Regions from separate parts of the Streptomyces sp. NPDC031379 genome, predicted to be linked through region 4. Evidence: riboswitches for the same ligand, from Rfam matches in the RefSeq annotation. Region 4 holds a riboswitch; each other region holds the start of a gene.

Region 1 (2,192 bases), on a different contig from region 4:
TCTACCGCGCCCACCCCGACTGGGTCCAGTACCAACCCGGACGGAAGCGGACGGAACTGCGCAATCAGCTCGTCCTCAACCTCGCCCGCGAGGACGTCCAGGAGTACCTGTGGGAGCAGCTGGACACCCTGCTCTCCAGTGCTCCGATCGACTATGTGAAGTGGGACTTCAACCGCTGCTTCACCGACGCCGGCTGGCCCGGCGAGGCGTATCCGCAGCGCCTGTGGGTCGACCACGTCCGGGCCCTGTACGCCCTGCTGGACCGGCTGCGCGCGGCGCACCCCGGGGTCGCGTTCGAGTCCTGCTCGGGCGGTGGCGGCCGGATCGACCTCGAGGTGATGAGCCGCACCGACCAGGTGTGGACCTCTGACAACACCGACCCGCTGGACCGGCTCGCCATCCAGCACGGCTTCACCCAGATCCACCCCGCCCGGGTCATGGCCGCCTGGGTCACCGACAGCCCGAACACCCAGCTCAACGGCCGGGTCAGTTCGCTGCGGTTCCGCTTCGTCAGCGCCATGGCCGGCGTCCTCGGTGTCGGCGGTGACCTCACGGAGTGGACCGAGGAGGAGCTGGCGGAGGCCCGGCGGTGGGTGGAGCTGTACAAGGAGATCCGCCCGGTCGTCCAGCGCGGCGAGCTGTACCGGCTGCGGCCCCCGACGGGCGGTCTGAGTGCCGTCCAGTACGTCCTCGATGACGAGACGGTGGTCCTCGCCTGGCTGCAGGCGCAGAGCTACGGCGAGCCGGTGCCGGCGGTGCGGCTGCGCGGACTCGACCCGACAGCGGCGTACGAATGCCGCGAAACGGGCGAAGTGCATCGAGGGGCCGTCCTGCTGCACCACGGGCTGCGCACCGCGCTGCGTGGCGACCTGGATGCGGCGGTTATCCGGCTACGCCGTATCTGAGCCTTCTGACCGAATTGACGCCTTAATTCCAACTCGCCGCGGAATAAGGGCCTGTGGCGGGATGGTGCGTGAGGAGCGTCATATCGGTGACGGAGTGTCGCGCGTCATGTTCACGTAATTCTTATGCCTGAAAAGGGGAATTGAAAGGCGAAGACGGCACCGAATTCACGCAGGGTGACCGCTTGTCCCTGCCTTCGATCTTGGGATGAGGGAACGGCGGGAACCGGCTGCTTGTTTCCGTACGTCGTGCTCGCTTACGTTCGCCACCAATCCGGACGGAACGCCGAATCCTGCCGCCGCCCGGAGCCCGCACACACTTGACCCGTGTCCGGCAGGAGCGGGGGACCCACCAGGTACGACTGCCTGTCCGGTCTCCGCGACAGGCTAGGGGTGAAGTCGCGCACCGCGCGGCCGGGCAGCTCCAGCCCGAACCCGACAGCTGACCTCGCAGGCGTCGGAGAGGAATTGCGCCATGCCCGCGAAGGGTAAGCACCGACGTCCCAAGACCCCGCGTTTTTCCCGCTCCATCGCCGTCGCCGGAACCGGCGGCGCCGCGCTGGCCCTGCCGCTCATCGGAGCCATCGGAGCGCACGCCGCCACCCCGGCGCAGTCCGTTTCCGGAAAGACCGTGCAGTCCCTTCCCGTCACGGCGAAGAAGACCGCGGCACAGCCGGATTCGACGGTGCGCACCTATACGGTGAAGTCCGGCGACTGCCTCTCCGCGATCGCCGGCCGGCAGCACGTCAGCGGCGGCTGGCACCAGCTCTACGAGGACAACCGGCAGGCCATCGGCGCCGACCCCGCGCTGATCCACCCGGGCCTCGAACTCACGCTCGGCAAGAAGGCCGCGCAGACCCGCACCGAGCCAGCCACCCCGCAGTCCACCGCGGCCGAGCCCCAGGCCTCGACCGCCGCCAAGTCCTCCGGGACGCAGGCGGCCCCGGCCAAGTCGTCCGGCTCCGCCCCCTCGACGGCCACCGCCACCGGCTTCACCCTCCCGGTGGCCGGCGCCACCGTCGGCACCGGCTACCACGTGGCCGGCAGCATGTGGTCCAGCGGCTACCACACCGGCGTCGACTTCGTCGTCCCGACCGGCACCTCCCTCAAGGCCGTCGGCGCGGGCACGGTCGTCTCGGCGGGCTGGGGCGGGGCCTACGGCAACCAGGTCGTCATCAAGCTCGAAGACGGCCACTACGCCCAGTACGCCCACCTCTCGCAGCTCTCCGTCTCGGCCGGCCAGACCGTGACCGCGGGCCGGCAGGTCGGCCTGTCCGGCGCCACCGGCAA
Region 2 (2,192 bases), on a different contig from region 4:
GGTCACGAGGGGTCTCCTGTCTGCTGGTGTCTGCTGGCGATTACACGGTTTGTCGATAGGTCGCTGCCATCACTCGAGTCAGCGTATCCGGTCCTCTTTCGATCACCGATAGCGCCCACCGGTCCAGCCTGGGCGGTATCGGATCATGACCGGTATGGTTGTGATCAGCTGTTAAGAACGGACATTTATCGACTTAACAGGAATCTGCACACTTTGTCGCGAACCGAGGGGTGAGCGGAGTAACGCCCGCACCCTCACCGGAGCGCCGGCCACCGCCACCCCGGGCCACCGCGACAGACGGACAGCCACGCCCGAATCGCCCCGAATCCGCCCGGACGGCCCACCTCCCTCCACACATGGCGCCCTCCGCACGCCACGGCCACCACGAGCACGCGCCGCGGTCACCACGAGAACGACGGGCGCCGCACTGCGGGTTCCACCTCCGGCCGACCTGAAGCCCGAATCACCTGAATCCCTCATGTCTGATTTGCTGCACTTTGCTATTTCGTGAATTGGGTCACTCGCCCCCCTGGCCGGACCAACCCGCCAGGACACCCTTCTCCCCTTGCGCCGTCGGCCAGTTGAGGATTGGCATCCGCAAAGGATCAAGTACCTCATACGGCACAGATCAAGGTCAAATAGTGCGTTGTACGAATCCGGTACTTGTTCCCGACATGTGCTCTCGCATACGTTCCGGGCCGTCGGGCGGACGCCGAATCCTGCCGCCGCCCGCGTAACCCATCGACGAACTCATTCGTACGGCAGGAGCGGGGGACCCAGGTAAGCCGCCGGACCGGACGACCCATGTCGCACCGGAACGGCTCGGGGTGAAGCCGTGCCTCTCCCAGGGCACGGCCGGGCACCTCCCCGCCCGAACCCGACAGCTCACCTCGCAGGCGCCGGAGAGGAACTTCCCCATGTCTGCTGCCGCTCAGCCCCGCCGCACCCGGAACAACCGCCTCGTCCGCGCCCTCACCGCCGCCGGTACCGGCGCCGCCGTCCTCGCGCTCCCGCTCATCGGCGCGACCAGCGCCTCCGCGGCCGACAGCGCGACCACCCCGGCCACCACCCCCGCCGGGTACCCGAACAACCTCGACGGCTGGATCCGCGAGTCGCTCGCGATCATGGCCGAGAAGAAGATCCCGGGCACCTACAACGGCATCCACCGCAACATCATCCGGGAGTCGTCGGGCAACCCGATGGCCATCAACCTGTGGGACTCCAACGCGGCCAAGGGCATCCCGTCCAAGGGCCTTCTCCAGGTCATCGACCCGACGTTCAACGCCTACCACGTGGCCGGAACGTCGTTCAACGTCTACGACCCGGTCGCCAACATCACCGCCGCCTGCAACTACGCGGCCGCGCGGTACGGGTCGATCGACAACGTGTTCGGCGCGTACTGACCCACCCCGGTCCGACACCCGACACAGGGCGGACCGGCATACGACGGACCGGCGCGCACCGACACCTGACGGACCGGCGCGCACCGGCCTCCGGCCGACGGCGTGGCACTGACGAGTGGTACCGAAGTGCCGCTCAGTCGGTCGGGAAAAGTCTTTCGAGGACGACGGCGATGCCGTCGTCCTCGTTCGACAAGGTGACCTCGTCGGCCACCGCCTTGAGTTCGGGGTGCGCGTTGGCCATGGCGACCCCGCGTCCGGCCCAGTCGAACATCGGGATGTCGTTGGGCATGTCCCCGAAGGCCAGAGCCTGTTCGGGGCCGACCCCGAGCCGCTCGGCGGCCAGCGCCAGCCCGGTCGCCTTGGTCACCCCGCACGGCTGGAGTTCCACGGTCCCCGGCCCCGACATGGTGACGGTCGCCAGCGAGCCCACCGCCGCGCGCGCCACCGCCGCCAACTCGTCGTCGGACAAGGTCGCGTGGCGCAGCAGCACCTTGCTGATGGGCTCGCACCACAGGTCGTCGCGCCGGCCGACCCGTACCGCCGGCAGAGTCGGGTGCGGCATCAGATACCCGGGCTCGATGAGCGTGAGCCCGTCCGTGCCGTCCTGGTCGACGGCCGCGTAGACCTGCCCCACCTCCGCCTCGATCTTGCCGAGCGCGTTCTCCGCCAGCTCCCGGTCCAGCCGGACCGACCACAGCAGGCGGCCGGCGGCGGCGTCGTAGACCTGAGCACCCTGTCCGCACACCGCGAGCCCCGTGCAGCCCAGGTCCGCCAGCAGGGGCCGCACCC
Region 3 (2,192 bases), on a different contig from region 4:
CGGGGCGTTCCGGGAGGCGGCCGAGCAGGAGACCACGCTGGAGGCGGTCGCCGAGCGGCTGGAGCGGGCGCTGGCCCGCGAAGGCACCCGGCGGGACGGCATCGACGCGTTCGAGGGCTTCACCACCGCCGTCCTCGCCGAACTCCCGCACGGCGACGGCGTCGTACGCGTCCTCAACCGCGGCCATCCCTCCCCGCTGCTGCTGCACGCCGACGGCACCCTGCGCATCCTGACCGCGCACGAGCCCGCGCTGCCGCTCGGCATGGGCGACCTCGGCATGTGGCCCGACCGGACGCTGGAGGCCGCCTTTCCGAGCGGGGCCACCCTGCTGCTCTACACCGACGGTCTGTCCGAGGCCCGGGACGCCCACGGCCGGTTCTACGAACCCGAACGACGGCTCGCCGGACGTGCCTTCCCCGACCCCGGCGCACTGCTCGGCCGGCTCGCCGCGGAGGTGCGGCGCCACTCCGGCGGCGGGATGACGGACGACATGGCGCTGCTCGCCGTACGGCAGCCATGAGCAGCCTCACCGAGGGTGACCGGTCGACCGCCGTGCGCATAACATCTGAGTCACCATCAAAACTTCTGTGACTCCTGAACCGCGGCCAACTCGCCCGATTTGCAGCGGTCCTGGCAGGTAAGTCCGCGGCCGAAAAGGTTAATGATCAAGCCGAACGGCTTGGAAAGTGCCTGGCACGTCTATTAACGTTCGATAACGCAGCGCGGTCGTCCCAGCCGTCACAAGAGGCGGCTCCGTGCGCATGCGCCGAATCCCGCAAGGGAACCGGGGAACCACCACCTTGGGGTGAATCACGCGGACACCGACGTGAACTCGCTGAGTCCACGCCTGGTATACGCGCGTAGGAGACCTTCCTGCTCCGAACCCGTCAGCTAACCCGGTAGGCGGAGGAAGGAAAGGAGCACGCCCGCGTGGCGTCCAACCGCCCTGCCCCAGAAGCCCCGTTCATACCGGCTCAGCGTGAGACCGAGACCTTCGGTTACGGCTCCTACCGCGCCGAGGAGGGCCCCTGGGAGGAGTGGAATCCCACCGAGGACTCCGTCGCCCCGGTCCGCGGCCGGCACCGTGTCGCCAAGCAGCGCGGCGGGTTCGCCCGCAGCTCCACCGTTCTCGGCGTCGGCGTGATCGCCGCGGTCGGCGCGGGCGGCATGGCCAGCGCCAACACCGGCAAGCCGCCGGTCTCCATCTCCCTGCCGGACCTGCCCTCCGTCGGCTCGCTCTTCGAGGACGACTCCGCCCCGGCACCCGAGGCCACCGCCACGACCGCGCTCAGCGACGTCGGCGTGACCTCCGCCGACACCGAGCAGGACGCCGACGCGGGCGAGGCCCTGCGCAACCGGATCATGGCCCAGGCCGAGCAGCAGCAGAGCAAGGCCGACAGCAAGGCCACCGCCGTGGCACTCGCCGCCGCCGAGAAGCAGACCGCGGACGCCGCCGCGAAGGCGGAGAAGGAAGCCGCCACCAAGGCCGCCGCCGCCAAGGAGAAGGCGGAGGCCGACGCCGAGAAGGCCGCCGAGGCCAAGCGGCTGGCCGAGCTGGCCAAGCAGTACGCGCTGCCGACCTCCTCGTACACGCTCACCTCGACGTTCGGCCAGGCCGGCTCGATGTGGTCCTCCGGCTACCACACCGGCCTCGACTTCGCGGCTCCCACGGGCACCCTCATCAAGGCCGTCCACACCGGCACGATCACCCAGGCGGGCTGGGCCGGCTCCTACGGCTACCGCACGGTCCTCACCCTCGACGACGGCACCGAGCTGTGGTTCTGCCACCAGTCCTCGATCAGTGTCTCCGTCGGCCAGAAGGTCTCCACCGGCGACGTCATCGGCCGCGTCGGCGCCACCGGCAACGTCACCGGCCCGCACCTCCACCTGGAGGTCCACCCGGGCGGCCAGTCCACCGGCATCGACCCGATGGCATGGCTGCGGGACAAGGGCCTCAACCCCTGACACGTCCCTCCGGGAGCCCGCGGGGGCACCCCTTTGCGGGATCTTGGCGCCGACGGCGGAATGCGATCATCTGCCGTCGGCGTTGACGTGGAGCATGACTTCTCTGCGCACACTCGGCTCCTCCGACCTCGAGGTCTTCCCGCTCTCCCTCGGCGGCAACGTCTTCGGCTGGACCGCCGACGAGGAGACCTCCTTCGCCGTCCTCGACGCCTACGCGGCCGCCGGCG
Region 4 (2,192 bases):
GCGGGGCTGGGCCCGGAAAGCGAACGGTCAGGCCGGCCGCACCACGCTGTGGATGATCGATTCACCACCGCGGTCGACGGACTCCTCGCGGACGTACGCGCCGGGCTCCGGAGCGTGGATCATCATCCCGTCGCCCGTGCAGAGGCCGACATGGCTGCTGTCGTCGTGGAAGAAGACCAGGTCACCGGCGCGCGCGTCGGAGAGGGGGACCGGGGTCCCCGTGGCGGCCTGGGCCCGGGCGCTGCGCGGGAGGGTGACGCCGGCGGCCTTCCACGCGGCCTGGGTGAGGCCGGCGCAGTCGTAGGAGCCGGGCCCGCTGGCGCCGCTCACGTACGGCTTGCCGATCTGGGCCCGGGCGAAGGCGACCGCCTTCCCGGCCTTGGTGGCCTGCCGCGAGTCGGCGGTCCCGTACGCCTGCGGACCGGCCTGCGCCGGCTGCCGTCGGCCGGGCGCGGCCGGCCGCGCGTCCTCCTGGGCGGTGAGCCGGGACAGCAGCCCGCGCGTGGTGGCGAGCTTGTGCTGGACGGCGGCCTTCGCGGCCTTCACGTCGTAGGGCGGGGCGTCCGGCGCCTGCGGGATTCTCGTGGCCCTGCCCCGCTCGGCCGTGTCCTTCACCCGCGAGGCCAGCCGGTTCATCACCCTGCTCTGGGCGAAGTGGTCCTGCGGATACTCCTCGAGGAGGGAGGCGGCCGTGTCCGCGGTGGCCGCGAACGGCATCCACCCGTCGCGGGCCTTGGCGAGCAGGCCCGCCCGCCGCGCTTCCTCCTGGCGCAGTTCCTCGGTATGCGCCCGCTGCCTGCCCGCCGGTTCCTCCTCCGGCGTCGAGTCGGCCTGGCGGTAGAACTCGTCGATCTTCTTCTCGATCTCCTCCAGGCTGGGCCGGCCGTCGTCGGCGGAAGCGGCCTCGGCCGTCTGGGACAGGACGGCCACGGAGGTGAACGCGGCGGTGGCCAGGGCGGGGCCGCGCAGGCCCGGTCCAAGGGTGCCGCCGGGGCGCGGCTTGCGGTGCGACGCCAAGGGAGGCGACTCCTTCCAACATGCCGCCTACCGGGTTAGCTGTCGGGTTCGGGCGGGTGCTTCGGAAGGGTTGCCCTACGGCGTCGTCCCGGGCGGGAGTCGGCCGATTCACCCCAGGATCGGTGGGTCCCCGGCTCCGGGCACCGTGCGGGGCGCGCCGGACTCGGCGGAGGCCGCATGGCCCGGCGACGTTCGCCGGAGAGGGGTCGTGCGGCCTGACGGCAACTTAGCCAACTCGTGTGTCTCCTGTGAAGGTTGGTGTGCGGTTTGTCCGATACATTTCCGTGACCTGGGGTCGGTTTCACGTGGGCGTGAACAGGCGGTTCCGCAGCGTGAGGGGCTGGTCGGGGCCGGTGGGGCGACGATCGGCTCGCCGCTTCGCGTCCGGGGGCGGGACCCGGCCGCGGGGCCGGGTTCCGGGTACGGGGACGGTTTGTCGGTGGGGCGCCCTAGACTCGTAGAGCGATGAGCAGCCTCTTTGACGACAGCTTCCTGGCGGACCTCCAGCGCCCTCGCGGGCACGAGGAGGAGCCTCCGCCACCGCCCGAGGACGATCACGCTCCGGAGCCGATTCCGGACGATCTGTTCGGCGGGAAGTTCGACGCGCCGCCGGACCGGGACGCCTACTACCGCGACGGCGCCCCCCGCCCGGCGATCGACGCGGCGGCACTCCTGGAGGGGCTGAACGAGAACCAGCGCGCCGCGGTCGTGCACGCCGGCTCCCCGCTGCTCATCGTCGCCGGCGCCGGCTCCGGCAAGACGCGCGTGCTCACCCACCGCATCGCCCACCTGCTCGCCGAGCGGAACGTCCACCCGGGCCAGATCCTCGCGATCACCTTCACCAACAAGGCCGCCGGCGAGATGAAGGAGCGCGTCGAGCAGCTCGTCGGCCCGCGCGCGAACGCGATGTGGGTGATGACCTTCCACAGCGCGTGCGTACGGATCCTGCGCCGGGAGTCGAAGAAGCTCGGCTTCACCTCCTCCTTCTCGATCTACGACGCAGCCGACAGCAAGCGCCTGATGGCCTTGGTCTGCCGCGACCTCGACCTCGACCCCAAGCGCTTCCCGCCCAAGTCCTTCAGCGCCAAGATCAGCAACCTGAAGAACGAGCTGATCGACGAGGAGGACTTCGCCGCCCAGGCCACCGACGGGTTCGAGAAGACCCTCGCCCAGGC

The links. A riboswitch is a leader RNA that binds a small molecule or an ion and turns the genes downstream of it on or off. The one in region 4 is predicted to bind cyclic di-AMP.
Region 1: another riboswitch for cyclic di-AMP. It lies ahead of ACZ5CW_RS30300 (M23 family metallopeptidase); the one in region 4 lies ahead of ACZ5CW_RS02695 (C40 family peptidase).
Region 2: another riboswitch for cyclic di-AMP. It lies ahead of ACZ5CW_RS14155 (transglycosylase SLT domain-containing protein); the one in region 4 lies ahead of ACZ5CW_RS02695 (C40 family peptidase).
Region 3: another riboswitch for cyclic di-AMP. It lies ahead of ACZ5CW_RS39185 (M23 family metallopeptidase); the one in region 4 lies ahead of ACZ5CW_RS02695 (C40 family peptidase).

What each region holds. Positions count from the first base shown of each region.
Region 1 covers NZ_JBVIIT010000023.1:161,073-163,264, reverse strand. The annotation lists gene ACZ5CW_RS30305 (alpha-galactosidase) at 1-905, shown strand, start outside; cyclic di-AMP (ydaO/yuaA leader) riboswitch at 1,216-1,372, shown strand; gene ACZ5CW_RS30300 (M23 family metallopeptidase) at 1,378-2,192, shown strand, end outside.
Region 2 covers NZ_JBVIIT010000008.1:164,628-166,819, forward strand. The annotation lists gene ACZ5CW_RS14150 (polyprenyl synthetase family protein) at 1-6, opposite strand, end outside; cyclic di-AMP (ydaO/yuaA leader) riboswitch at 733-914, shown strand; gene ACZ5CW_RS14155 (transglycosylase SLT domain-containing protein) at 918-1,403, shown strand; gene ACZ5CW_RS14160 (HAD family hydrolase) at 1,537-2,192, opposite strand, start outside.
Region 3 covers NZ_JBVIIT010000042.1:31,608-33,799, forward strand. The annotation lists gene ACZ5CW_RS39180 (PP2C family protein-serine/threonine phosphatase) at 1-520, shown strand, start outside; cyclic di-AMP (ydaO/yuaA leader) riboswitch at 755-921, shown strand; gene ACZ5CW_RS39185 (M23 family metallopeptidase) at 931-1,965, shown strand; gene ACZ5CW_RS39190 (aldo/keto reductase) at 2,060-2,192, shown strand, end outside.
Region 4 covers NZ_JBVIIT010000001.1:575,731-577,922, forward strand. The annotation lists gene ACZ5CW_RS02695 (C40 family peptidase) at 28-1,017, opposite strand; cyclic di-AMP (ydaO/yuaA leader) riboswitch at 1,026-1,196, opposite strand; gene pcrA (DNA helicase PcrA) at 1,483-2,192, shown strand, end outside.